DNA from 3 places in the Arthrobacter sp. NPDC080073 genome. Region 3 is predicted to be linked to each of the others. Evidence: riboswitches for the same ligand, from Rfam matches in the RefSeq annotation. Region 3 holds a riboswitch; each other region holds the start of a gene.
What was found. Region 3 has a riboswitch for glycine ahead of gcvP (aminomethyl-transferring glycine dehydrogenase). Riboswitches for the same ligand answer to the same signal wherever they lie in the genome.
Positions count from the first base shown of each region.

Region 1 (3,274 bases), on a different contig from region 3:
GCGGGAGTGGTGGTAGCCGCGTATGGCCAGCAGGCCCGCGAGTTCGCCCTGGGAACCGGCGTTGGGCTGGATGGAGACCTGGTCGTAACCGGTGATCTCGGTCAGGTCAGCTTCCAAATCTTCGATCAGTTCGCGCCAGCCTTCGGTCTGGGAATCCGGGGCGAACGGGTGGATCGAGGCGAACTCCGGCCAGGAGATGGCTTCCATCTCGGCGGTGGCGTTCAGCTTCATCGTGCACGATCCCAGCGGGATCATGGTGCGGTCCAACGCCAGGTCCCGGTCCGAGAGCTTGCGGATGTAGCGCAGCAGCTGGGTTTCGGAACGGTGGGTGTTGAACACGGGGTGCTGCAGGTAGTCCGAAGAGCGCTCGACGGCGGCCTCCAGGGCGAAGCCCTCGCCCCCGTCTGCGAGCGAAGCGCCGAACGCTGCGGCCACGTCGCCGAGGATTTCTTCAGTTGTTGTCTCGTCAACGGAGATTCCTACGGTGTCGGCGTCGATGCCGCGCAGGTTGATGCCCTTGGCCTCGGCGGCGGCGACGATTCCGGCAGCCTTGCCCGGGACCCGGACGGTGACGGTGTCGAAGAAGCTGCCGTGCAGGACCTCAAGGCCCGCGGCCTTCAAGGACGCGGCCAGGGTCCGGGCGTGGTTGTGGGCGGTCTCGGCGATCGCCTTCAGGCCATCGGGGCCGTGGTACACGGCGTACATCGAGGAAACGATGGCCAACAGGGCCTGCGCGGTGCAGATGTTGGACGTCGCCTTCTCGCGGCGGATGTGCTGCTCACGGGTCTGCAGCGCGAGTCGGTAGGCGGGGGTGCCGGCGTCGTCCTTGGAAACGCCCACCAGACGGCCCGGCATCGACCGCTCCAGGCCCTTCTGGACAGCCATGTACGCCGCGTGCGGGCCGCCGAAGAACAGCGGCACCCCGAAACGCTGGGTGGAGCCGACGGCGATGTCGGCGCCCTGCTCGCCCGGAGGCGTGATCAGGGTCAGGGCCAGCAGGTCCGCGGCGACGGTGACGAGGGCGCCGCGTTCCTTGGCGGCGGCGATCACGCCGGAGTGGTCGAACACCCGGCCGGAAACCCCCGGCTGCTGCAGCACGATCCCGTTGATCTCGCCCTCGGGCAGGCCCCGGGACAGGTCCGCGATCTCCACCTCGAAGCCCAGCGCCTCGGCACGGCCCTTCACGATCGCGATGGTCTGCGGCAGGCAGTCGGCATCCAGGACGGTCTTGCCGTCATGGGCGGACTTGTTCTTGTTCGCCCGGCGCATCATCAGGACCGCTTCGGCCACGGCCGTGGCTTCGTCCAGCAGGGAAGCGTTGGCGATCGGCAGGCCCACGAGGTCCTGGACCATGGTCTGGAAGTTCAGCAGCGCCTCGAGCCGGCCCTGGGAGATTTCCGGCTGGTATGGGGTGTAGGCCGTGTACCAGGCCGGGGATTCGAGGATGTTGCGACGGATCACCGGCGGAGTCACCGTGTCGTAATAGCCCTGGCCGATCATCTGCACGGCCGTCTTGTTCTTGGCCGCCAGTTTGCGCAGTTCCGCCAGGACCTCGACCTCGCTGAGGGCGTCGGTGCCGTGCTTGGACAGCCTCAAGGCGACGTCCTGGCGGATGTCATTGGGAACCGCGGTGTCCACGAGCGAATCGACACTGTCGTAACCGACAGACTTGAGCATGATGTCAATATCGGCCTGGCGGCGGGCGCCGATATGCCGGTCCACGAACGTAGTGGAGGTTGAGCTAACCGTCACGAAGGAACTCCATTAATAAGGCGGCGCAGGGTACGCCACAGCTAATCGGGTTCCTCCCCGCTCTGTATTGGACCTGAGAGTTTCCGCGAATCCGTGCTTGTGGCACTGGTTCGCTTGCACCGTCGGTGAGCACGCGTCAGCGTGCTGCTTTCCAGAGTTGCCTTGCCGCGGCGGTACGGGGGCCTGAGAGATTCCTGGGGAGGATTTGCTCCTACGGCGCCTGCATCACATGCCTGCAGGACTCTCCCGCCGCAGATCAAAGGCGTATTCAGTTATATGAATCTACAGTGGTTGCCGGTGACGGCTGCCACAACTATCAATTGTCCTATGGACTGCCCGCGTCCGCAAATATGGTCAGCGAGCTGCCCGACTTTCCCAACTGACTCGCACTTATTGTCGTTTTGGAGCCTCAAAACGACATCTACTGCGAGTCAGTTGGGCTGCCGGTCAGTTACGGAGGCGCTCGACGGCGGCCAGCAGCGCTCCGACGTCGGCGCTCCTCGCGCTGGCCTTGGCTTGCGTATCACCGGCGCCGCCTTCAAGCATCGCATTGAAGTAAAGGCCGTCGCCCATGTACCGGACCGCTTTGGCCATTTCGGGCCCCACTTCCTCGGCGAGCACGTCGAGCCATTGTTGCTGGATCCCGGCGAAACGCCTGCGCGTTTCTTCATGGGCTACTTCCGCGAGGCGCGTGGCCGCTACAAACACCCGGTCCAAGGGAGTATCCGCCCACAGGGACGACTTGATAAAGAACGCGGCCGCGCCTTCGGGGGCTGTCTTCATTGCCTCGATGTCCAGTGCGGCCAGCCCGTCCATGCGTTCGAGCAAGGAACTGATCATGGCTTCCTTGTTCGGGAAATGGTAGAGCAAGCCGCCCTTGGAGACACCTGCGCGCTTGGCGACGGCGTCCAGGGTGGCAGCCCGCTCCCCCACCTCGATCAGCAGGGCTTCAAAGGCATCCAGGACAGCGTCCCGGGCAATAGGTTTTCGCGGCATGGTGTCCATCATCCCTTAGTTCGATGTGGCAATTTTATGAGTCGGATTGAAACTATACCGTCCAGACGGTACAGTTATGTCCATGTTCAGCCCGTCCACAACCCAGCACCCCCGCACCCCTTCGATCCAATCCGCCCCGTGGCGAGATTGGGCTGCCCTGGCACTCCTGATGTTCCCCGTGCTGCTGGTGGCTGTGGACAATACGGCGCTGACATTTGCCCTGCCGCAGATCGCGCGTTCGCTCGACGTCGGGGGCGTGCAGCTCCTTTGGGTCGTTGATGCGTATGCGCTTGTCCTCGCCGCGCTGTTGGTGTCCATGGGAAACCTGGGAGACAGGATCGGCCGCCGCCGCTTGCTGTTAATCGGCAGCACGGGGTTCGCAGCCGTTTCCGCGGCCACCGCCTTCGCGCCGTCGGCTGAATGGCTCATCGCCGGACGTGCCGGCATGGGCATCTTCGGAGCCATGCTCATGCCGTCCACGCTGTCCTTGATCCGCAACATCTTCCCGGACCCGAACCGCCGCCGG
Region 1 is NZ_JBFBKR010000014.1:92,521-95,794, forward strand. It holds gene gcvP (aminomethyl-transferring glycine dehydrogenase) at 1-1,752, opposite strand, end outside; glycine riboswitch at 1,914-2,011, opposite strand; gene AB0O52_RS16165 (TetR/AcrR family transcriptional regulator) at 2,200-2,748, opposite strand; gene AB0O52_RS16170 (MFS transporter) at 2,831-3,274, shown strand, end outside.
Region 1: it holds a riboswitch for glycine, as region 3 does, so the genes downstream of both, gcvP (aminomethyl-transferring glycine dehydrogenase) here and gcvP (aminomethyl-transferring glycine dehydrogenase) in region 3, are expected to answer to the same signal.

Region 2 (3,274 bases), on a different contig from region 3:
TCCCCCCCAACTTGGCATGTCCAGTCGGTTGAAACTGTAGAGATGGATTCCGGAGATACCATCCGGGCGCGCCGTTAGTTCGGAAACCAGGCCTTCCGGTGAGTACTTGTCCACGCCCAGAAGCTTGCGCGCAAGGGTCCCTTTATTGCTGAGGAACTTCAAGGAGGTCCCGACGCCGATCTGGGTCGCCAGCGCCAGCAGTTTTGTCCTCGGAACGGCCCCGGGAACACCGGCCCACACCGGCAGGTCGACCCCTTCGCGGCGCAGGAGTGCTGCGTAATCGAGGACCTTCGGGGCGGAGAAACACATTTGCGTGACAACGTGCGTCGCCAGATGTTGTTTGGCCAACAGGGCATCCAGCAAGTCCAGCCCGCTCACGGAAGGATGCCCCTCGGGGTAACCGGCGATGCCCGCGGTGATGCTGCCGCCGGAGCACTCGGCGATGTCCGCCAAGAGGGGAAGGCTCGATCCATAGGGGCCGGCAGCTTGCGCGCCGTCTCCACCGATGGCGAAGACCTCCGTGATCCCGGCAGCCTCGCAGTCCCGGAGGATGCGGGAAAGCTGCGACCGGTGCTCCAGCCCGCGTGCCGAGAGGTGCGGAACCACGTTGTAGCCCAGAAGGCTGAGCTTGATGGAAGCCTCCATGGTCCGCGCGATCCCGTGATGGGGCAAGCAGGTAACGGTGAGCGTTGTGGAAAGCGGCACTGCGGCCTGGACTTTCTCGACGATTCCGTCTGAGGGAATGATTTCAATCCGGGTGGGGAACATGCTGGCTCCTTGCGGATCAGGCCGTCGCGTGGTGTGCGAGGAGGGTGCGGGCTTCCTGGCGGGTGGTGCCGGAGTCCTGGATGCCTTCGGCAATGTGCTCTAAGTGTGCGGGGATTTCGCGGCCTTTCTTGCGCATCGCGGTGGCCCAGAGGCGTCCGGCGCGGTAGGAGGAGCGGACCAGGGGGCCGGACATGACTCCGAGGAAGCCGATTTCCTCGGCTTCGGTGGCGAGCTCGACGAATTCCTGGGGTTTGACCCAGCGGTCCACGGGCAGGTGCCGTTCGGAGGGGCGCAGGTACTGGGTGATGGTGATCAGGTCACAGCCGGCGGCGTGCAGGTCGGCCAGTGCTTCGGAGATCTCTTCCCGGGTTTCGCCCATGCCCAGGATCAGGTTGGATTTGGTGACCATGCCGGCGGCCCGGCCCTGGGTGATGACGTCCAGGGAGCGGTCGTAGCGGAACGCGGGGCGGATGCGCTTGAAGATCCGGGGCACGGTTTCGACGTTGTGCGCGAAGACTTCCGGGTTCGAGTCGCAGATCGCTTTGATGTGTTCGGGTTTGCCGGAGAAGTCGGGGATGAGCAGTTCGACGCCGGTGCCGGGGTTCAGTTCGTGGATCTTGCGGACGGTTTCGGCGTAGAGCCAGACGCCTTCGTCTTCGAGGTCGTCGCGGGCGACGCCGGTGACGGTGGCGTAGCGCAGGGCCATGGCCTGGACGGAGCGGGCGACCTTGGTGGGTTCGAACCGGTCCACGGGGGAGGGTTTGCCGGTGTCGATCTGGCAGAAGTCGCAGCGGCGGGTGCATTCGGAGCCGCCGATGAGGAAGGTCGCTTCCTTGTCTTCCCAGCACTCGAAGATGTTCGGGCAGCCGGCTTCCTCGCAGACGGTGTGCAGGCCTTCCTTTTTCACGAGGTTCTTCAGGCCCACGAACTCCGGGCCCATCTGGACCTTGGCCTTGATCCACTCGGGCTTGCGTTCGACCGGGACGGCTTTGTTGCGCTGTTCAACGCGCAGCAGCTTACGGCCTTCGGGTGCCAGGGTCATGAGGAACTCCATAATTCAGGTGGCGCGGACGCACCACGTTGATTCGGTTCCTCCCCGCTCTGTATTGGACCTGAGAGTTTCCGCGTCTCCGCCTCGTGGCTGGACGCTTGCACCGTCGGTGAGTCCGGTTGCCCGGGCTGCTTTCCAGAGTTGCCTTGCCGCGGCGGTACATGGGCCTGAGAGATTCCTGGGGAGGATTTGCTCCTACGGCGCCTGCTGAAACGTACCGGCAGGGCTCTCCCGCCGCAGATCATAAGCACGTGCCGCCTTTCGGTGACACGTCTCACATGGTATCCGGTGCCTGTGCGGTGCGCAAAGGACGCCCCCGTTCCAGCCGAGGTTCCCACCACGCAGTGTCAAGGGTTTTGCTCTTGCCTGAGTGGTCGATATGCAAAATTGAGTGCTCGAAGACAAAAAATTGAGTGGTGTTTGGATTGGGGATTGAGTATTGGGGAACATCAAAAGATAAAAATTGTGAGTACCAGATTCTAGAACTCCACGATAAAGTCCTCCATCCGTTTAACAAAAAATGTTGCTTAATTTGCCTTTTCTGCCTAATTTGATTCTGAAGCATTTGCCTTACCGGTCGCCCCTCCCGATAACGCTCGTCGGAAGACAGGGTGAATCGAAAGTCAAGAACCTTAAGAATGTACGGCGCAGTTGCCGCCAGTTACTGGTCGCCGGGGCCGAAACTCACGTGCCCAGGTCCTCTGTTGAAGCGGTATCCGATCTCATAACGGGAGTAGATGACACCTCTGGCGTACTCATGCTTGATTTCCTCGGCGAACACTTCCGCCTCGTCTTGAGATGCGAAGACGCCAAGCACGGCATTAAATGGTTCCTCTTCATCGTGTTGGACGATCCACACCGCAGCCATGCTGACAGGGTACCTGAAAACTTGAGCGCCTTGACCTTTTTATAACGCCCGGTTGTCTAGTCGGAACGTTTTAAGCACAGAAAGCAATTAGCAAAGGGAGCCATGAAGAAAATATCCGTACTTGCCACGTCAGCCCTGTTACTGGCCTCGTTGTTCGCGGCAGGGCCGTCAACTGCCATTGAACAGTCGCCGAAGGCGCCAGACGCCCCCGCCGATGCTCCGGCATATGATCCAAAGGTCGCGGCGCCGAAACCTGGCGACCTGACTTGGGCCGAGGTAGCTACAGCCCAGCAGAGCTTGGGAACATTCACGGAAGAGACCCCCAAGAACCGAATCTCGAAGGAAGTCGCTGCTCCTACCAGCCTGTCGGCGATCGCCGGTGTTAGCGGCCAGCGTTGCACCATTGACACCGGAAACGTTTATAAACGGACATCAGGAAGCATCTATCCGTATGGAACTGTCGGGGGTCACCCAAAGACGACGTGCAATGTCTTCATGATCAGCATGTCCCAGACAACGAATCTGTATAAGACGGTTTGGTGGGGGCTTCAGCGAGTCGCAGGTCCGTTCAATAGCTTTAACCAGGG
Region 2 is NZ_JBFBKR010000013.1:107,973-111,246, forward strand. It holds gene AB0O52_RS15545 (methylenetetrahydrofolate reductase) at 1-768, opposite strand, end outside; gene lipA (lipoyl synthase) at 785-1,810, opposite strand; glycine riboswitch at 1,965-2,063, opposite strand; gene AB0O52_RS15555 (hypothetical protein) at 2,481-2,687, opposite strand.
Region 2: it holds a riboswitch for glycine, as region 3 does, so the genes downstream of both, lipA (lipoyl synthase) here and gcvP (aminomethyl-transferring glycine dehydrogenase) in region 3, are expected to answer to the same signal.

Region 3 (3,274 bases):
AGCAGTTGCCGCTTCCGCTGATTAGCATTCCGTATCCATTGCCCTTCATTGCTATCGCGCGAACCGTGGCTGAAGCTTCCCTTTTGGAGGAATCTCGACGCCTGCGTCAGACCGCACGGGTGTATGACTTGCTTCGTACGGCGGGAACAATTGAGGACCACTGGCAAGGCCTTCTCCAAGGACTCGCGGCGGAGCTCAATGCGGAGCTTTTCGTCGTGGACCGGCGATGCCTCCATCCCTGGCATCCGGATGGTGAGCCGCTGCCGGACTTCCTGCAAGCGGAATTGGCCCCCTTCACGGGGCATATACCCATGGGCGGAAAGAAATTCCAATGGCATCGGCTGCGGGACCGGCACGTGTTGATGATGGACATCCCTACCCACGCCGATGCGGTGCTTGTGGTGCTGCCGAAAAGCGATCCGCACCCTGACGCCGTCGTGCTTCTGCATGCGGCGACGGTGCTCGGGCTGGAACTCTCCCGAACGGCCCTGTCCCTGGAAGGGCGGCACCGCCTAGCGGGCGAATTCCTCCTGCAGGCGTTCGATGGACGCCTCGGGATCGCGGAGCTGGAGATCAGGCTCAGCGATTTTGAGATTTCCGCGCAGAATTTCGTGGTGGTTTCGATAGGGGCCGACGACGGCGAGCGGCTGGCGAACATTCACGCGGAACTGTGGCGCCACGGACTCCAGGCCGCTTGCCTGCGGCGTCTCAATACCCTTCATGTGGCGGTAACCGCGGCGGTGACCGATGACGTTTTGATCCACTGCGCGGGGCCCGGGGTCCGGATTGGCATCAGCTCGCCGACGTCTGCCGGGGGCGTCCAACGCGCACTCCAGGAATCGCTGTGGGCGCTCGGTTCAGCGAAAGGCAATGCCGTAAGCCTGACCCGTTACGCCGAGGGGCCTTCGTGGCTGGGGCTCACGAGTTTCGAGGAGGGAACGGCGTTGGTTCAGCGGCTGCTCGGCCCGATCTTCACGTATGAACAGAGCCAGGAAGGCGATCTCATCGTGACTTTGAAGACCTACTTGGACACTCAGAGGTCGTGGCAAAAGACTGCCGCGGCGCTCTTTGCCCATCGCCAAACCATCATCTACCGCATCCGGAAAATCAGCGAGTTGACGGGGCTCGACATGACTGAAACGTCCACGTTGGCCCAGCTTTGGTTTGCGCTCCAGATTCATGCGGCCATGCACAAGTAAACCCGCCGCCAATAGCAATGTCCGCAAGCAGATGTTGCCCCGCCACTGACGTTGTGTGTATGGTGTGAGCCGAATCACCCAAATCTGAATATGCCTTTCGAACCGTGGCGGGAGAGTCCTCCCAGTCATCAACCGGGCAGGCGCCGTAGGAGCAAATCCTCCCCAGGAATCTCTCAGGCCCCCGTACCGCCGCGGCGAGGCAACTCTGGAAAGCAGCCAGGCTTCGGCCCGGCTCACCGACGGTGCAAGCGGAACACAACGCGACAATGCGTTCTGCGGAATCTCTCAGGTCCGATACAGAGCGGGGAGGAACCCAAACCGAAGCCGTGTCACTGTGGCCGGCCCTACCTTGGAGTTCCTTTTGACTATTCAATCAACCCCCACCGCTTTCGTGGACCGTCATATCGGCGCCCGCCGCCAGGCCGACATTGACATCATGCTCAAGTCTGTCGGTTACGACAGTGTCGATTCGCTCGTGGACACCGCGGTTCCCAATGACATCCGCCAGGACGTCGCACTGAGGCTGTCCAAGCACGGCACCGACGCCCTCAGCGAGGTCGAGGTCCTGGCTGAGCTGCGCAGGCTGGCGGCCAAGAACAAGACGGCCGTGCAGATGATCGGCCAGGGCTACTACGACACGGTGACTCCGCCGGTGATCCGCCGCAACATCCTCGAATCCCCGGCCTGGTACACCGCCTACACCCCGTACCAGCCGGAAATCTCCCAGGGCCGGCTCGAGGCACTGCTGAACTTCCAGACCATGGTCCAGGACCTCGTGGGCCTGCCCATCGCCAACGCCTCCCTGCTGGACGAAGCCACCGCCGTCGCCGAAGCCGTCCTGATGATGCGCCGGGCCAACAAGAACAAGTCCGCCCATGACGGCAAGACCGTCCTGGACGCCGACTGCCTCCCGCAGACCATCGCGATCGTGAAGGGCCGTGCCGAGGCGCTGGGCTTCGAGGTGGAGATCGCGGACCTGTCCCGGGGCCTGCCCGACGGCGAGATCAACGGCATCGTGCTGCAGCAGCCTGGCGTTTCCGGCCGGGTGTTCGACCACTCGGGCGTGATCGCCGCCGCGAAGGAACGCGGCGCCCTCGTCACCGTTGCCGCTGACCTCCTCGCCCTGACCCTGATCACGCCTCCGGGGGAGCAGGGTGCCGACATCGCCGTCGGCTCCACCCAGCGTTTCGGGGTGCCGCTGTTCTTCGGCGGCCCGCACGCGGCGTACATGGCGGTGCAGAAGGGCCTGGAGCGGTCGATGCCGGGCCGTTTGGTGGGCGTTTCCAAGGACGACGCCGGCACTCCCGCCTACCGCCTGGCGCTGCAGACCCGCGAGCAGCACATTCGCCGCGAGAAGGCGACGTCCAATATCTGCACCGCGCAGGCCCTGTTGGCGATCGTGTCCTCGATGTACGCCGTCTACCACGGCCCTGATGGCCTGAAGGCGATCGCCGAGACCGCGCACAACCACGCCCGGACCCTGGCTGCGTCCTTGAAGGCCGCGGGCCTTGAGGTCCTGCACGGCAGCTTCTTCGACACCGTCACCGTCCGGGTCCCCGGGAAAGCTAAACAAGTCATTGCAGCAGCTGCCGCAAAGCGCATAAATCTCCAGCTTATCACGGGCGATCTTGTCGGCGTCTCAGCAGACGAAAAGACCACAGAAAAGACCATCGCCGCAGTCATGGACGCATTTTCCATCGTGGCTGCTTACGGGGCTGGCCTCACGTACGACACGGAGGGCTTCGCCCTGGAGGCCGCCGTCGAGCGAACGTCGGACTACCTGCAGCACCCGGTGTTCAACACGCACCGTTCCGAGACCCAGCTGCTGCGCTACATCCGCAGGCTCTCGGACCGGGACCTGGCGCTGGACCGCACCATGATCCCGCTGGGATCGTGCACGATGAAGCTGAACGCGACCGCCGAGATGGAAGCGATCTCCTGGCCGGAATTCGCCTCGATCCACCCCTTCGCCCCGGATTCCCAGACCGAGGGCTGGCGTGAGCTGATCACGGACCTGGAATCCCAGCTGAGCGAGATCACGGGCTATGACCAGGTTTCCATCCAGCCCAACGCCG
Region 3 is NZ_JBFBKR010000006.1:190,982-194,255, reverse strand. It holds gene AB0O52_RS09900 (PucR family transcriptional regulator ligand-binding domain-containing protein) at 1-1,199, shown strand, start outside; glycine riboswitch at 1,298-1,398, shown strand; gene gcvP (aminomethyl-transferring glycine dehydrogenase) at 1,561-3,274, shown strand, end outside.